3 regions of the Comamonas sp. NyZ500 genome follow, and region 1 is predicted to be linked to each of the others. Evidence: riboswitches for the same ligand, from Rfam matches in the RefSeq annotation. Region 1 holds a riboswitch; each other region holds the start of a gene.
The links. A riboswitch is a leader RNA that binds a small molecule or an ion and turns the genes downstream of it on or off. The one in region 1 is predicted to bind glycine.

Region 1 (4,760 bases):
ACGAAAGGACTTTCCTAGTTCTGCGCTGATGCCCAATGATCAGCATGGATGCTCGAAAGTCCCATCGGATTCAACTGGAGAATGCCATGACTGAGCTGACCGATGGGCCCATCGTGCGAGTGGGCGTCGATCTTTCCAGGCGGTTCTACCAAGTGCAAGCGGTGGATCAGTGGGGCCACCTGGTACTTGCTAAATCCCTATCTCCCGAGCGCTTTTATGCATGGTGCGCCATTAAGCGCGTCGGCCATACCAATCAGCTTAATGAGCGCATCTTGATCTGAGCTGTTGAACCTGATTTGGTCCTTGTACCACCCAAAAAAGGGCTCGCCCTTCCATTCGATAAGATGGAATCACTTTGCTTCACCCTCAAGCTTCATGTCGATGTAGTCCATTGACCAGGCAAGTTCGGCGTCAGATAAGAGCAATGCATCAACATCTTCCTTGGTGACTGGGGCATCGGTGGCATCCAACCAATTGCTAGTTCTAACCAAGTGCAAGTCGTAAGCCATGACGGAATGCTCTCTAGAGCTGCTGTGTCGTGGATTGACGGTTAGGTTGTACTTTGGGCTACCGACAAGGTCGGCTGGCTAAAAAATCGCCCAGGCTCACTGCACGCAGCGAAGACACTACCCCGTTCAAGTACTTCACCGTGTCTTCAGCAAAGGCATCAATGCAGAGGTAATTGCTTGCGCCTGCTCCGAGGTCAGTGGGTCGTACGAGACAACAATATAGGCGCCCTCCTCAAGTACATCCGCACGGGCGACGTGGTCGCTGAGTATGCCCACCACCTGCTCTGGCGTAAGTCCGAAGTAGTTGCTGCACTGTTCTCTGGCCCAGTAGTTCACTTGCCTGATGTGAAGGCACTCTTGTCTACGTGGACCGGATTGAGCCCGGACTTGCATACGCTCTTCATCACTTGATCTCCAGAATTCGTCTTCCTCTTCAGCCAGCACATCCATGTCCTCCACCGCAGCGAAGAACGCACCAAAGCTGCGTATGTAGAGGGGGATCACCTGATCGAAAACATACTTCAGGTCGGCTCCATTTTTCGCGGAATTGAATTCGACAGTCATGTAGTCTTCAAGGCATGGAAGCGCCTCTGAATTTCGCCGATACCTCCGGCTTAAAAGTCCAATTTCAAGGCCACTGACCTCCTCGTGAAGTCGATAGCTCACTTCATGGATAGGCCAATCGGGCCGGTCTTCAAATGTGATGACATCCACATTCGCCAGCCCCCAAGGTGCAGGAAGCAAAGACAAACTCTGGCATAGCTTTGCGTAGATTTCAGCAGGACTTTCGTCAAAATCGAATACTCTGCAAACCCTGACAACGTTGGACGTATTTTTCATTTTCTCCGCTGCCGGACATTCATTCCGCTCGGACAGACCGAGTGGACTCCGAAATTCAATCTACGCTTTTCTGCCGCGCTTTTTTGCTCTGGCATCTGCAGGCAAGTACCGCTCGGCATACACACCATTTGGGTTCAGCACGGTCGCGGAACGATTCATGCGATGCCTTCTCCGAATTCGGATCGCTGAATCGGAAGGGGCGGAACGAAAACCTGCACTCTCAGGACGCCTCGAATGAGCCAATGCACGTTCCAGCCCAGATTACCACTGGGGGGCGTTGTTGCACAAATTGCCGGCTAAGGTGAGGTCCTGCGGCGCGGCGAGGATGCGCGTGGTGACGAAGCCGCGAACGACGACTGCGTTCTGCACGCGCGCCATGACCATGTTGATGCCGCCGGTGCCGAGGCAGCGCCCCGTGGCGGGGTCATTGCCGGGGTCGGCCGCTCCGCTTTCAGGGACCAGAAGAATCTGTAGGCGTCTTCGCCATCAAGCCAGATGCGTTCAATCGGGAAGCATGGCGTTTCTTCCGGTGGAAGCCGGTCCGGCGGCGGAGCCTGCGCCGGCTGCAACCGCACATCGGTCGCTGTCTCCTGCTTCTCGCGCAGTATCCGCTCACGCTCTTGCTGGCGCAGCAGCTCCTGCGCGGCGTTCTCCTGTTCGGCACTGTTTTTCGTTTGTGCGGACGCCGGCACCATCAGCGCCAGCAGGCCGAACAAGGCCCAACGCGCCTGTCGAAGCCAATCTCCCATCCCATCTCCTTTTGCAAGCGTGTGGAGACACGCTGCGGCCCTGCACGAACGCCGGGGTTCGCCGTGACCGTTTGATCTGAAGTGGATAAGGATAGGAACGGACTCGATCGAACGGCATAAGAAGATTCTTAAAAATGGCCGTGGGGATGCGCCGGTCAGCACAGTGCTGGCCAAACGAAGCGCAATGGTCTTCGTTCTGACGAGCTTTGCGCTTTTTGGCCTTTGATGTCGTGCGTATGAGTTTTTCACGGCGGGCGGCTTCACAGACGAAGACGCGGGCTTGTGCGAGCCATGGCGGGTTCAGACCGGCCTTCCGCTCCCCCAGCCGGCAGCCGCAGAACCACACCAATACAGGTATTAACCCGAATAGAGTCGCTGAAACTGGCTAAAATCGCGCCCATCCCGCGGGAGAGCGGAGCCTTTCAAGGGTTCCCGCCGAAGGCGCAAACTCCCATAATCGCTCAGGCAATAAGTACCGCAGGTGGGTCTGACAGGACCCGGATATCGCCAACTGGAGAGCAGCCCGCAACCACAAGTCTGCAGGGCTCACCGAAGGGGCAAGCATGTCCACCGCGAAGGTGCTCATGCGCAACTCTCAGGTAAAAGGACAGCGGGAGAGGCAAGCCGGACACTCCCGCCGATGTGAGTGGCTGGTCTATTTTCAAGTGCCTTCATGCTTCCTTCCGTCTCTTTGCTGGACTCGTTCCAGGCCTCCAACTTCACCGTCATGCTGGTCATCTATCTGGTGGCCATTACCGCCGAAGCCATGTCCGGCGCACTCGCCGCAGGCAGGCGCAATATGGATATCTTCGGCGTCGTCGTCATCGCCTTTGTCACAGCCCTGGGAGGCGGCACCATCCGCGACATGGTGCTGGGCCACTACCCCATCGGCTGGACCCAGCACCCTGAATATGTGTATCTGGTCATCAGCTTCGGTCTGCTGACCACCGTGATTGCACGCCATATGCACAGGCTCAAGCAGGTGTTTCTGCTGCTGGACGCCATGGGCCTGATCGCCTTTTCGCTGATCGGCTGCAATACCGCGCTGGAGTTGGGCTACCCCACCATCGTCATCATCATGGCCGGCATGATTACCGGCATCAGCGGCGGCATCTTGCGCGATGTGCTCTGCAACCAGGTCCCCGTGGTGTTCCGCCGCGAGCTGTATGCCAGCGTGTCGCTGTCGGTATGCCTGATGTTCCTGGGCCTGCGCTATCTGGATGTCAGCCCCAATATCAGCACCATCGTGTGTTTTGCCGGCGGCCTGGCCTTCCGTCTGGCCGCCATTCGTTTCAAATGGCGTCTGCCGGTTTTTTCGTACCAGCAGCGCTGGGAGTGATCGAGACTCCCCTGTGGCGCTGCGCGCCTCCCCCTCTCTTGCTAAGCAGGAGGGGGACGCAGCCATCGCTGCGGGGCGGCCCTTGCTTGGCTGCTCTGAACTAGACTGCGCCATGCATTACCCATGTAGTTTCACTTTCCATGTCTGAACCGATCACATGGATGCCGGATGGCACCCCCTATAGTTCCAGATTCGGCGATCGCTATCACAGCGAGTTCGGCGGCCTCGACCAGGCCCGCCAGGTTTTTCTCGGTGGCTGCGATCTGCCAGTTGCCTGGGCCGATGCAGCGCAGTGGCGCATTCTGGAAACCGGCTTTGGCTTCGGCCTGAATTTCCTGGTCACCTGGGCGGCATGGAAGGCCGATCCCAGACGCCCGCGCATTCTGCATTTTGTCTCGGTGGAGGCCTACCCTGTCTCGCGCGAGGATCTGCTCGCGTTTTTGCCGGCCGATGAGGTACTGCGCGCGCTTGGCGAACAACTGGCCGAGCAATGGTGGGGACTGCTGCCCGGCGTGCATCGCCTTTCCTTTGATGACGGCCAGGTGCTGCTGACGCTCTATATAGGCGATGCCAGGACCATGCTGCGCAAACAGCAGATGACGGCGGACAGCGTATATCTGGATGGCTTCTCTCCCCAGCTCAACCCCGAGATGTGGGATGAAGATGCCATGAAGAACATTGCCCGCCATTGCCGCCGGGGCACGCAGCTTGCCACCTGGTGCGTGGCCGGCCATGTGCGCCTGGCGCTCAAGGCTCAGGGTTTTGAAGTCAAGAAGCGCGCTGGCGTGCCGCCCAAGCGCCATAACCTGCATGCAGCCTACAACCCGGCCTGGGAGCCACGCCATCGCCCTGACGGCCTGCCTGCACCCATGGGCCAGGCCGGCCGCTGCCTGGTGCTGGGTGCAGGCCTGGCTGGTGCCGCCGCTGCCGCCAGCCTGGCAAGACGCGGCTGGGAAGTGACGGTGCTGGATGCTGCGGCCGAGCCTGCGGCAGGAGCATCAGGCCTGCCAGCCGGCTTGTTTTGCCCGCATATTTCGCCCGATGACAGTGTTCTATCGCGCCTGTCCAGAAGCGGCGTACGCACAACGCTACAAAATCTGCAGCAACTGAGCCAAGCGCAAAAGTTGCATCCAGCCCAGGACTGGGCCCATGGCGGCGTGCTGGAGCATGACCTGAACGAGCCCTCCCATCTGCCCAGGTCATGGCTGCAACCCGGCAGCGAGACCAGCCCCTGGGGCCTGCACTGGAGTGCGCCTGCGCAGCTGGCTCAGCTGGCTGCGGCAAAGCTGCCTGCAGACAGCCACGCTGTCTGGCATGAGCAGG
Region 2 (4,760 bases), on a different contig from region 1:
GCGCGGCAGCATGTCCGGCATCATGGGGCGCAGGCCCGCCCAGGGAACGACGCTGCGCGTGCTGACACCGGGGAAGCACTGCTGAACCCATTCGATGAGCGGGCGGATGCGGTCGGCGCGGATGTCCTTGTTGAAGCCGTTGAACTCCGCCGTACCGGCAACTCGGAAGCGATCGTCGCCGAGGCGGCTGGTGACCAGCTTGGTCTCGTCGTCCAGCAGACTCACCACGGGGGCTGCGGCGCGGCTGGCTTCGTCCGGCAGATTGACCGTGATGGAATAGCCCTTGACCGGGTAGATGTTGACGCTGTCGCCGAGCTGGGCGGCCAGGGCGCGGCTGGCCGTGCCTGCGCAGACCACCATGGCGTCGAAAGTCGAGGTCTCGGTTTCCAGGCCCTGGCGCACGGTCACGCTGGCCTGCTTGCCATTGCTGTTCACCGACACGATTTCCTGGCCGTAGCGGCATTGCACGCCCAGTCGCTCGCAGGCGGCGGCAAGGCCGCTGGTGAACTTGTGGATGTCGCCCGTGGAGTCGCTCTCGGTGAAGTAGCCGCCATAGAAGGTTCCGGACAGGGTCGGCTCTATGGAGCGCATCTCCTGCGGTGTCACGGCGCGGCGCTCCAGACCGCCTTTGGCCAGCAACCGGGAAACCTTGCCCGCATGCTCAAAGCCTGCTCGGTCGCGGTAGATATGCAAGATGCCTTTTTGCTTCAGATCGAAGTCAATGCCTTCGCTGGCCGCCCAGTCAAACAGGTGCTCGCGTGCCGCAATCGCCAGCCAGGCGGTCTCCACGGTGTTTTTCTCGTAATGGGGGATGGCAGCGAGAAACTGGCAGAACCAGGAAATCTTGTGCCAGCTGGGCCTGGGGTTGAGCAGCAGCGGAGCATCGCTCTTGAGCATCCACTTGAGGCCCTTGACGATGGTGGACCAATGGGTCCAGACCTCGGCGTTCGAGGCCGAGAGCTGGCCGCCATTGGCGAACGAGGTTTCCATGGCGGCATAGCGCTGCTTCTCGAACAGGGTGACGGAAAATCCGCGGCGTGCGAGGGCGTAGGCGGTGGTCACGCCCGTGATGCCACCGCCGATGACGGCGATTGTCTTCATGATTCAGATTCCAGAAACGTCAAGGGTGGAGCCCGTGCGCAACATGCGCAGCGAACGCCCCCTCTGTTCTGGACCTGAGAGATTCACGAGGCAGGGCCTTGCGGCGCTGCTCGCTTGCTCCTTCGGTATGCCCGGCGGACGATGACGTCCGGACATTCTTCAGAGTGTGTGAAAGCGATGCCGATCCTTTGGCCTGAGAGTTTCCGGGGCGGTTGCTCCTTCGGCGCTGCATGCGCCAAGTTTGCGCTGCAGTCTCTCTCGGCATCACCGGGCTGAGAGCCTGTGGGCAAATGTAGGAAGAACGGCGGCGCCTGGATATACGGGTTTTCTAGACTTCTGCGCCAGGGCCCAGCCATGGCTGCTCATGTCGGGTCCATGCTATTTGATAGCGCCTGCCGCTTATCCCTCAAGGGAATATTGATTATTTATCTATGAAAATGAATTTATTAAAGCGCAGTGCGCTTCTAAATTCATAGCGATAGACGCTGTCAAGTGCCGCCGAGCAGCCCCAGAGTCAGCCCCTGCATTGGCATGGCGGGTCATGGTCGGCGGTGGATTTGGGCAAAATATCGTCTTTGCCTGTCAATGGGCCCGGCGATATCACCGCTTTGCCATTGAAGCACCCGACTGGGGTGGCTGCCGATTCAGGATGCAACTGGCCTATCCGCCATGGCGTTCTGCTGTCATGGCTTCGTTCCTTTGTCCTTGTTGCCCGCGACCGTCATGGTCGCCTTTTTGCGTTGCCTGTCGCAGCGCCTGCGGGATGGTTGGGTGTTTTGTCCGGATGGGCGCAAACCATTACAACAAGACATTTATGTCCCAACCCAACTCAAGCCAGCAGCTCGCGCCGACTGGTGATGGTGACGATAACCAGCCCCGCTTGCACCGGGTGCTCAAGCAGCGCCACCTGAGCATGATTGCCATTGGCGGCGCCATCGGAACGGGCCTGTTCGTGGCCTCCGGCTCGGCCATCGTCCAAATCGGCCCTGGTGGTGCCGTGCTCACCTATCTGCTCATCGGCATCATGGTGTACTACATCATGACCAGCCTGGGCGAGCTGGCTGCCTTCATGCCTGTGGCCGGCTCTTTCTCTACCTATGCCTCGCGCTATGTGGATCGAGGCTTCGGCTTTGCGCTGGGCTGGAACTTCTGGTTCAGCTGGGCCGTGGTGGTGGCGGTGGACCTGGTGGCCTCGCAACTGGTCATGGCCTACTGGTTTCCCGATGTGCCCGGCATCGTCTGGAGCGGCCTGTTCCTGCTGCTGATGGTGGGGCTGAACGCGTTTTCCGCGCGCGGCTTTGCCGAGGCCGAGTACTGGTTCGCGCTGATCAAGGTGCTGGCCGTGGTGGCCTTTCTGATCACCGGCGTGCTGATTCTGTTCGGCATCATCAGCAACGGCCATGTACCCGGCTTCGAGAACTGGACCACGGGCGATGCGCCATTCGTCGGCAATTTCGCGACCTTTGTGGGCGTGGCCATGATCGTGGCCTATTCCTTCCAGGGCACGGAGCTGGTGGGCGTGGCGGCGGGCGAATCCGAGAATCCGCGCGAGAACGTGCCGCGCGCGATTCGCCAAGTGTTCTGGCGCATTCTGCTGTTCTATGTGCTGGCCATTGTCGTCATCGGCTTTCTGATTCCCTATACCGATCCGCAGCTGCTGCGCACCGATGTGGCCGATATCGCCGTGAGCCCGTTCACGCTGGTGTTCCAGCACGCGGGCCTGCTGTCGGCGGCCACGGTGATGAATGCGGTGATCCTGACCTCAGTGCTGTCGGCCGGCAACTCGGGCATGTATGCGGCCACGCGCATGCTCTACAACATGGCAACCGAGGGCAATGCGCCGCGCATCTTCTCCCGGCTGACCCAGAACGGCGTGCCGCTGGTGGCCTTGATCGGCAGCACGCTGGTCGCCAGCCTGTGCCTGTTTTCCTCGCTCTACAGCCCGCAGGCCGTCTATATCTGGCTGCTGAACCTGGCCGGCATGACGGAGTTCATCGTCTGGCTGGGCATTGCCGTCAGCCACTACCGCTTCCGTCGCGGCTATGTCATGCATGGTCATGATGTGGGCCTGCTGCCCTACAAGGCCGGCGCCTTCCCCTTCGGTCCCATCTTTGCCTTTGTGCTGTGTCTGGTAGTGACGCTGGGCCAGAACTATCAGGCCTTCCTGGAAGATCGCATCGATTGGGGCGGCGTGGTGTCGACCTATCTGGGCATTCCGCTGTTCCTGCTGTTCTGGCTGGGTTACTGGCTGGTCAAGCGCAAGACCTGGGTCAGCTATGCCGATATGCGTTTTGACGAGCTCGAAGACATCAAGCAGGGCAAGGTTTCGTCCTGAGGCTGTTTGAGCCTTCCCCTTCTCTGTTCGGAAGGGGATGGCAGCAGGTCCGGGGGCTGGCGCTGCTTGCCGTTTCCCTGTGTCTGTGTGCCTGTTTGGCGCATGGCTGCCGTCTCTTGCCAGCCCAGGCAAAATCGGTGCTGTGAGCGATCTTCCCACCAGCCCCGATTCCAGGCCCAGGCGCATCGCGCATCTGGACATGGATGCGTTCTACGCCTCCGTGGAGCTGCTGCGCTACCCGCAGCTCAAGGGGCTGCCGGTGGTAATCGGTGGCGGGCGGCGCAGCTTTGACGAAGAGCTGCTGGCGCGCCATGCGGGGCGGCCGCTGTCCGAGATCCCGGTGGCGGACTTTCCGCTGCTGCGCGATTACACGGGGCGCGGCGTGATCACCACGGCTACCTATCCGGCACGGCAGTTCGGTGTGGGCTCGGCCATGGGCATGATGAAGGCCGCCAGGCTGTGCCCGCAGGCGATTCTTCTGCCCGTGGACTTTGCCGAGTACAGACGCTTTTCCCGGGCCTTCAAAGAGATCATCGTGTCGATTGCTCCGCTGATGGAGAACCGCGGCGTGGACGAGGTCTACATCGACTTCACCGACGTGCCCGGCGGCCAGCGCGAAGGCGGGCGCGTGCTGGCCCGGCTGATCCAGAAATCCATCTTCGACGCCACGGGCCTGACCTGCTCGGTCGGTGTGGCGCCCAACAAGCTGCTGGCCAAGATGGCCAGCGAGTTCAACAAGCCCAACGGCATCTCCATCGTCCAGCCCGAAGATCTGCAAAGCCGGATCTGGCCGCTGGCCTGCCGCAAGGTCAACGGCATAGGGCCCAAGGCCGATGCCAAGCTCAAGAGCCTGGGCATAGAAACCATTGGTCACCTGGCCGCGCAAAGCCTGCCGCAGCTGCTGCACTGGTTTGGCAAAAGCTATGGCCATTGGCTGCACGAGTCGGCCTGGGGGCGGGACGAACGCGCCGTGGTGACCGAGAGCGAGCCGGTTTCCATGAGTCGCGAGACCACCTTCGAGCGCGATCTGCATGCCGTGCGCGACAAGGCCGAACTGGGCGCGATCTTCACGGACCTGTGCGAGCGTCTGGCCGAGGATCTGCAGCGCAAGGGCTATGTGGGGCGCACCGTGGGCATCAAGCTGCGCTATGACGATTTCAGGATCGCCACGCGGGACCAGACTTTGAACCTGCCGATACAGGATGCGGCAGCCATCCGCCTGGCCGCAGGCCAATGCCTCAAGCGCGTGCCGCTTGGCAAGCGCATCAGGCTGCTGGGGGTCAAGGTCTCGGGCCTGATTGCCGAGCAGCTCTGGCAGGCAAGT
Region 3 (4,760 bases), on a different contig from region 1:
GAGCGCCTGGCCAGCGTCATGGCCTCGGCGGCGGCCGTGGCTTCGTCCAGCATCGAGGCATTGGCGATAGGCATACCGGTCAGGTCGGTCACCATGGTCTGGAAGTTGACCAGCGCCTCCATGCGGCCTTGTGAGATTTCTGCCTGGTAGGGGGTATAGGCCGTATACCAGGCTGGATTCTCGAAGATGTTGCGCAGGATGACGCCCGGCGTGTGCGTGCCGTAGTAGCCCTGGCCGATAAAGCTCTTCAGCACCTGATTCTTGCTGGCGATGGCCTTGAGTTCGGCCAGCGCCGCGGCTTCGGTAATCGGCGCCGGAAGATCCATGGGCCTGGCGCGTGCGATGGAGTCGGGCATCACATCGCGAATCAAGGCGTCCAGCGAGGGCTTGCCGATGGCGGCCAGCATTTGTTGCTGCTCATCGGCATCCGGGCCTATATGACGGGGGATGAATTCGTGACTGTTTTCCAGCGCTTGCAGGGAAGCGACGGGGGCGGGAGGCGACATCAGCATGGGAGGGACCTATTCTCAAATACTGTGACTGACGGTTTGCATGCCAGGCATGCGTGAATGCCGTATGCCTGAAGGCATGCGGCCGGTGCTTCAAGCAGCGCTGGCTTGTTCCAGCGCGGTGTTCATCAGAGCCAGGCGTTCGCTTTCCTGGTCGGCATATTCCCAATCGGGATATTTGCTGCGTGCCACGGTGTTCAGCCATTGCTGGCAGGCCAGGGCAAGCAGGGCTTGCTGTTGCAGATCGGCATCGATGCTGCCTGTGATCTTGAGCTGACCAAAGGCGGTGGCCACGTGGGCGCGACAGACCGAGCGCAGATAGATCTGGTTCATGTCATCGCTGGCCAGCCACTGGGCCTTGGCCGCATCGTCATGAGTCAGCATGCCCTCGGGCACGGGCAGATCCCAGTCGCTCAGTTGCTGCTGCAAAAAGCGCAGGGCCTTGGCGTTGCCGCCTGTTTGCTCCTGGTACCACTCTTGAAGAGCGGCCAGTGTGTCGCTGCCATCATCGCTGCCGAAGGGGCTGAAGTCGTCACCGCCGTCGTAATAGAAGTCCTGGGCTGCGATGCGCGCAAAGGTCGGGTGGCTGGTCTCGCGGGCGAGACCGACGTCCGGATCGTCGAAATACAGAATGGTGCTCATGGCTGCATGCAAAAACGGCCTTCGCAATGCGAGGGCCGTTGATACGCTTAGTTGTCCTTGGCGAAGTCGTTGTAGGCAGTCTCTTCCATCAGGCCTTCGAGCTCGCCCACATTGCTCATCTTGACCTTGAAGAACCAGCCAGCGGCCAGGGGGGCGCTGTTGGCGAGCGACGGGTCGTCGCGCAGGGCTTCGTTGACTTCGACGATCTCGCCGGTCACGGGCATGTAGACATCGGCAGCGGCCTTGACGGACTCGACCACGCCAGCCACATCGCCGGCCTTGAAGGTGGAGCCCACGGCAGGCAGGTCCACAAACACCACATCGCCCAGTGCATCCTGTGCGTGTACGGTGATGCCGACGATGGCGGCATTGGTGTCAGCGGCGTTGATCCATTCGTGTTCTTTGGAATACTTGATGCTCATGGAAGGCTCCAGATGGGGGATTCAGGGGAATCGGGTGTTGTTTGAGAAAGGTCCAGCTCGCACTTTAGCGGTGTTCTGGCCGCTGTTTGGCAAACTGGCCCGTCTCATGCGCGGCGGCAGACCTAGCCGCGGTAGTAGCGGGTGGGAACGAAGGGCGTGGCGACCACTTTCATGGGCACGGGCTTGCCGCGCACCATGGCGAAGATTTCCGTATCGATGGCGGCATAGTCGGGCTCGACATAGGCCAGCGCCACAGGCTGGTTGAGCGTGGGGCTGAGCAGGCCGCTGGTGATGTGGCCGATATGCTGTCCATCCATGTTTTCCAGCACGGCGGGCTCGCGCACGGGAATGCGTTCCAGCGCGATCAGGCCCACGCGCTTGCGGCGCAGCGACTGAGGGTTCTGCAATTGCTCCAGCACGATGGCCGCACCGGGAAAACCGCCCTCGCGCTCGCCGCCGGTGCGGCGAACCTTCTGCATGGCCCAGTTCAGCGCGGCTTCGACCGGCGTGGTGCTGGTGTCGATGTCGTTGCCGTACAGGCAAAGTCCGGCTTCTAGGCGCAGCGAGTTGCGCGCGCCCAGACCGATGGGGGCCACCTCGGGCTGTGCCAGCAGCGCTTCGGCAAAGGCTTCGGCAGCTTCGCCGGGCAGGGAGATTTCAAAGCCGTCCTCGCCCGTATAGCCGCTGCGCGTGATGTAGAGCGCATGGCCTTGCCAGTCGAAGTGGTTGCCGGTCATGAAGACCAGTTGTGTCACACCGGGAATCAGGCGCGAGAGGGCTGTGGCAGCTTGCGGACCTTGCAGGGCCAGCAGGGCGCGATCGGGCAATGGGACGACCTCGCAGCGGCTGGCGATGCGGCTCTGGATATGAGCGATATCGGCCTCTTTGCAGGCGCCGTTGACGATGAGGAACAGATCTTCGCCGCGGTTGACGAACATCAGGTCGTCGAGAATTCCGCCTTGTTCATCGAGCAGCAGGCCGTAGCGCTGCTTGTGCAGGCCCAGGTCCATGACATCGACGGGCATCAGCGATTCGAGCGCGGCGGCGGCATCGGGGCCGCGCAACAGCAACTGGCCCATGTGCGAGACATCGAACAGGCCGGCAGCCTTGCGCGTGTGCAGATGCTCGGCCATCAGGCCTTGAGGGTATTGCACGGGCATGGCGTAGCCGGCAAACGGCACCATGCGGGCACCCAGTTTCTGGTGCAGTGCAAACAGCGGTGTGGAACGCAGATCGGAAGAGGTGTCAGCAGCAGTCACAGGCAAGCGCTCCGGTGGTCAAACCAAAATGAGTGGCCATGCATGGCTGGGCCATGCGTGGCGGGCTTGCCCTGCTGTCCGCTTTACCTGAGAGATTCACTGCACGCATTGCATCGGGCAGTTTGCTCCTTCGGTGGATGCCGGCGCACATACGAAATGACGGCCTGCATCTCTCTCCAGCAAGGGACGCTGCAGGTTTGCACACCTTGCAGCGCTTGTCAGTCCTTTTGCCTGAGCGTTTTGACACCGGGTTGGGGGTCTGCGCCTTCGGCGGTGCGAGGCAGCTTCAAGCTGCAGGCACTCTCTCCTGACCTTGGCGATTCTAGCGGTGGGCAAGGGGCTTGCACCACCGAATCGGATGGATTCTGGGGTTTTCGAGCACAGATCGCTGGAATTGAGCTTGCGGTCTCACTGCGGTTCTGTGTTCATGGCGGGCGTTCGAGGAACATCGATCTCCTGGCGCGGAAACACCAGTTGGTAGGGCTGCTCGAAGCAGGACGTCACGGGCTGGCCCTGGCGCATGCCGGGCTTGAACTTCCAGCGTTCGAGCGAGCGCATGATGGACTTCACGATGCGGGGATCGGTATCGGCGGGCTGGTAGGCCACACGGCCGAGTTCGCCCTGGACCGTGACTTCCAGGCGGAAGACCACCGTGGTCTCCAGCCCGTTCGGAAACCAGTGGGCGCTGATGAAAGGCGTGGTATGGCGGCGTGGCTGCGGTTGCCGATCGAGCTGGGCGGGGGGTGTGCAGTCTGCCTTGATCCAGGCAGGCCATTCCATGCTCTGTGGCCGCCTGTGCTGCGTGTCCAGTGGCGGAGCCGGCGTCGGCTCCGGCTGCCCGGAAACTGTGCTCGAGATGCCGGCAGTCGGCGGTTGCTTGGGCTGGCTGCCATCGAAGAGGTGGGAGCAGGCTCCGAGCAGCAAGGCGGTCAGAGACGCGGCGCAGGCGGCGGCAAGGTGTGAGGTGCGCGAAATGTCCATGAGGACATTGTCGGCCATGCGGGTTGCACCTTCAGGGTTGCGCGGGGCGCAGATCCAGTCCCTTGCTGTCGGCCTCGGCGCAGGCGCGCCACCAGGGCGATCCGGCATGGGGGGTATCCAGGTCCAGGCGCTCGCCCATCATGGGTGTGGCGATCTCTATGCCGTGCTGCCTGCCCAGATTCAGGATCTGCTCAAAGGGGTCCCACCAGGCATGCATGGCGAGGTTGAAAGTGCCGTTGTGTATGGGCAGCAGCCATTGGCCGCCGAGATCCCGGTGTGCCTGCACGGTCTGCGCCGGATGCATATGGACATAGGGCCAGTGGGCGTCGTAGGCGCCGGTCTCCATCAACGTGACATCGAAGGGGCCGAAGTGCCTGCCGATTTCGGCAAAACCGTCGAAGTAGCCGCCATCGCCGCTGAAGAAGACGCGCAGCGGCCTGTCGGCCTGGCGATCTTCTATGGTCCAGGACGCCCAGAGCGTGCGGTTGCCGTCGCGCAGGCTGCGTCCCGAGAAATGCTGGGCCGGCGTGGCCGTGAAGCGCAGGCCGTCGACCTCGCTGCCCTGCCACCAGTCGTGCTGCACGATCTTGTCGGCCGGCACGCCCCAGGCCACCAGTCTGTCTCCCACTCCCAAGGGGCAGAGAAAAACTCCCACCTTGGGCGCGAGCACGCGAATGGTGGCGCGGTCCAGATGGTCGTAGTGGTCATGCGAGAGCAGCACGCCGCGCAAGGCAGGCAACTCGTCCAGGGCAATCGGCGGGGCATGAAAGCGCTTGGGGCCGGCAAACGATAGCGGCGAGGCGCGCTCGGAAAACACGGGGTCCGTCAACCACCAGCCGCCGCGCAGCTTCATCAGCAAGGTCGAATGGCCCAGGCGATACAGGCTGCGTTCGGGCGCGAGGTTCAGCTCGGTCGTGCTCAGCGGCAAAATGGGCAGCGCCTTGCCC

Region 2: it holds a riboswitch for glycine, as region 1 does, so the genes downstream of both, JAO85_RS04240 (D-amino acid dehydrogenase) here and JAO85_RS22510 (trimeric intracellular cation channel family protein) in region 1, are expected to answer to the same signal.
Region 3: it holds a riboswitch for glycine, as region 1 does, so the genes downstream of both, gcvT (glycine cleavage system aminomethyltransferase GcvT) here and JAO85_RS22510 (trimeric intracellular cation channel family protein) in region 1, are expected to answer to the same signal.

What each region holds. Positions count from the first base shown of each region.
Region 1 covers NZ_JAEIJE010000023.1:12,599-17,358, reverse strand. The annotation lists gene JAO85_RS22530 (hypothetical protein) at 87-281, shown strand; gene JAO85_RS22525 (hypothetical protein) at 351-509, opposite strand; gene JAO85_RS22520 (hypothetical protein) at 645-1,349, opposite strand; gene JAO85_RS25830 (hypothetical protein) at 1,611-1,733, opposite strand; glycine riboswitch at 2,494-2,586, shown strand; glycine riboswitch at 2,600-2,719, shown strand; gene JAO85_RS22510 (trimeric intracellular cation channel family protein) at 2,772-3,437, shown strand; gene mnmC (FAD-dependent 5-carboxymethylaminomethyl-2-thiouridine(34) oxidoreductase MnmC) at 3,599-4,760, shown strand, end outside.
Region 2 covers NZ_JAEIJE010000002.1:145,752-150,511, forward strand. The annotation lists gene JAO85_RS04240 (D-amino acid dehydrogenase) at 1-1,101, opposite strand, end outside; glycine riboswitch at 1,273-1,372, opposite strand; gene JAO85_RS04245 (amino acid permease) at 1,916-3,436, shown strand; gene dinB (DNA polymerase IV) at 3,636-4,760, shown strand, end outside.
Region 3 covers NZ_JAEIJE010000001.1:580,232-584,991, forward strand. The annotation lists gene gcvP (aminomethyl-transferring glycine dehydrogenase) at 1-512, opposite strand, end outside; gene JAO85_RS02570 (MolR family transcriptional regulator) at 603-1,151, opposite strand; gene gcvH (glycine cleavage system protein GcvH) at 1,199-1,573, opposite strand; gene gcvT (glycine cleavage system aminomethyltransferase GcvT) at 1,696-2,832, opposite strand; glycine riboswitch at 2,897-3,022, opposite strand; glycine riboswitch at 3,042-3,152, opposite strand; gene JAO85_RS02585 (energy transducer TonB) at 3,241-3,831, opposite strand; gene JAO85_RS02590 (MBL fold metallo-hydrolase) at 3,845-4,760, opposite strand, start outside.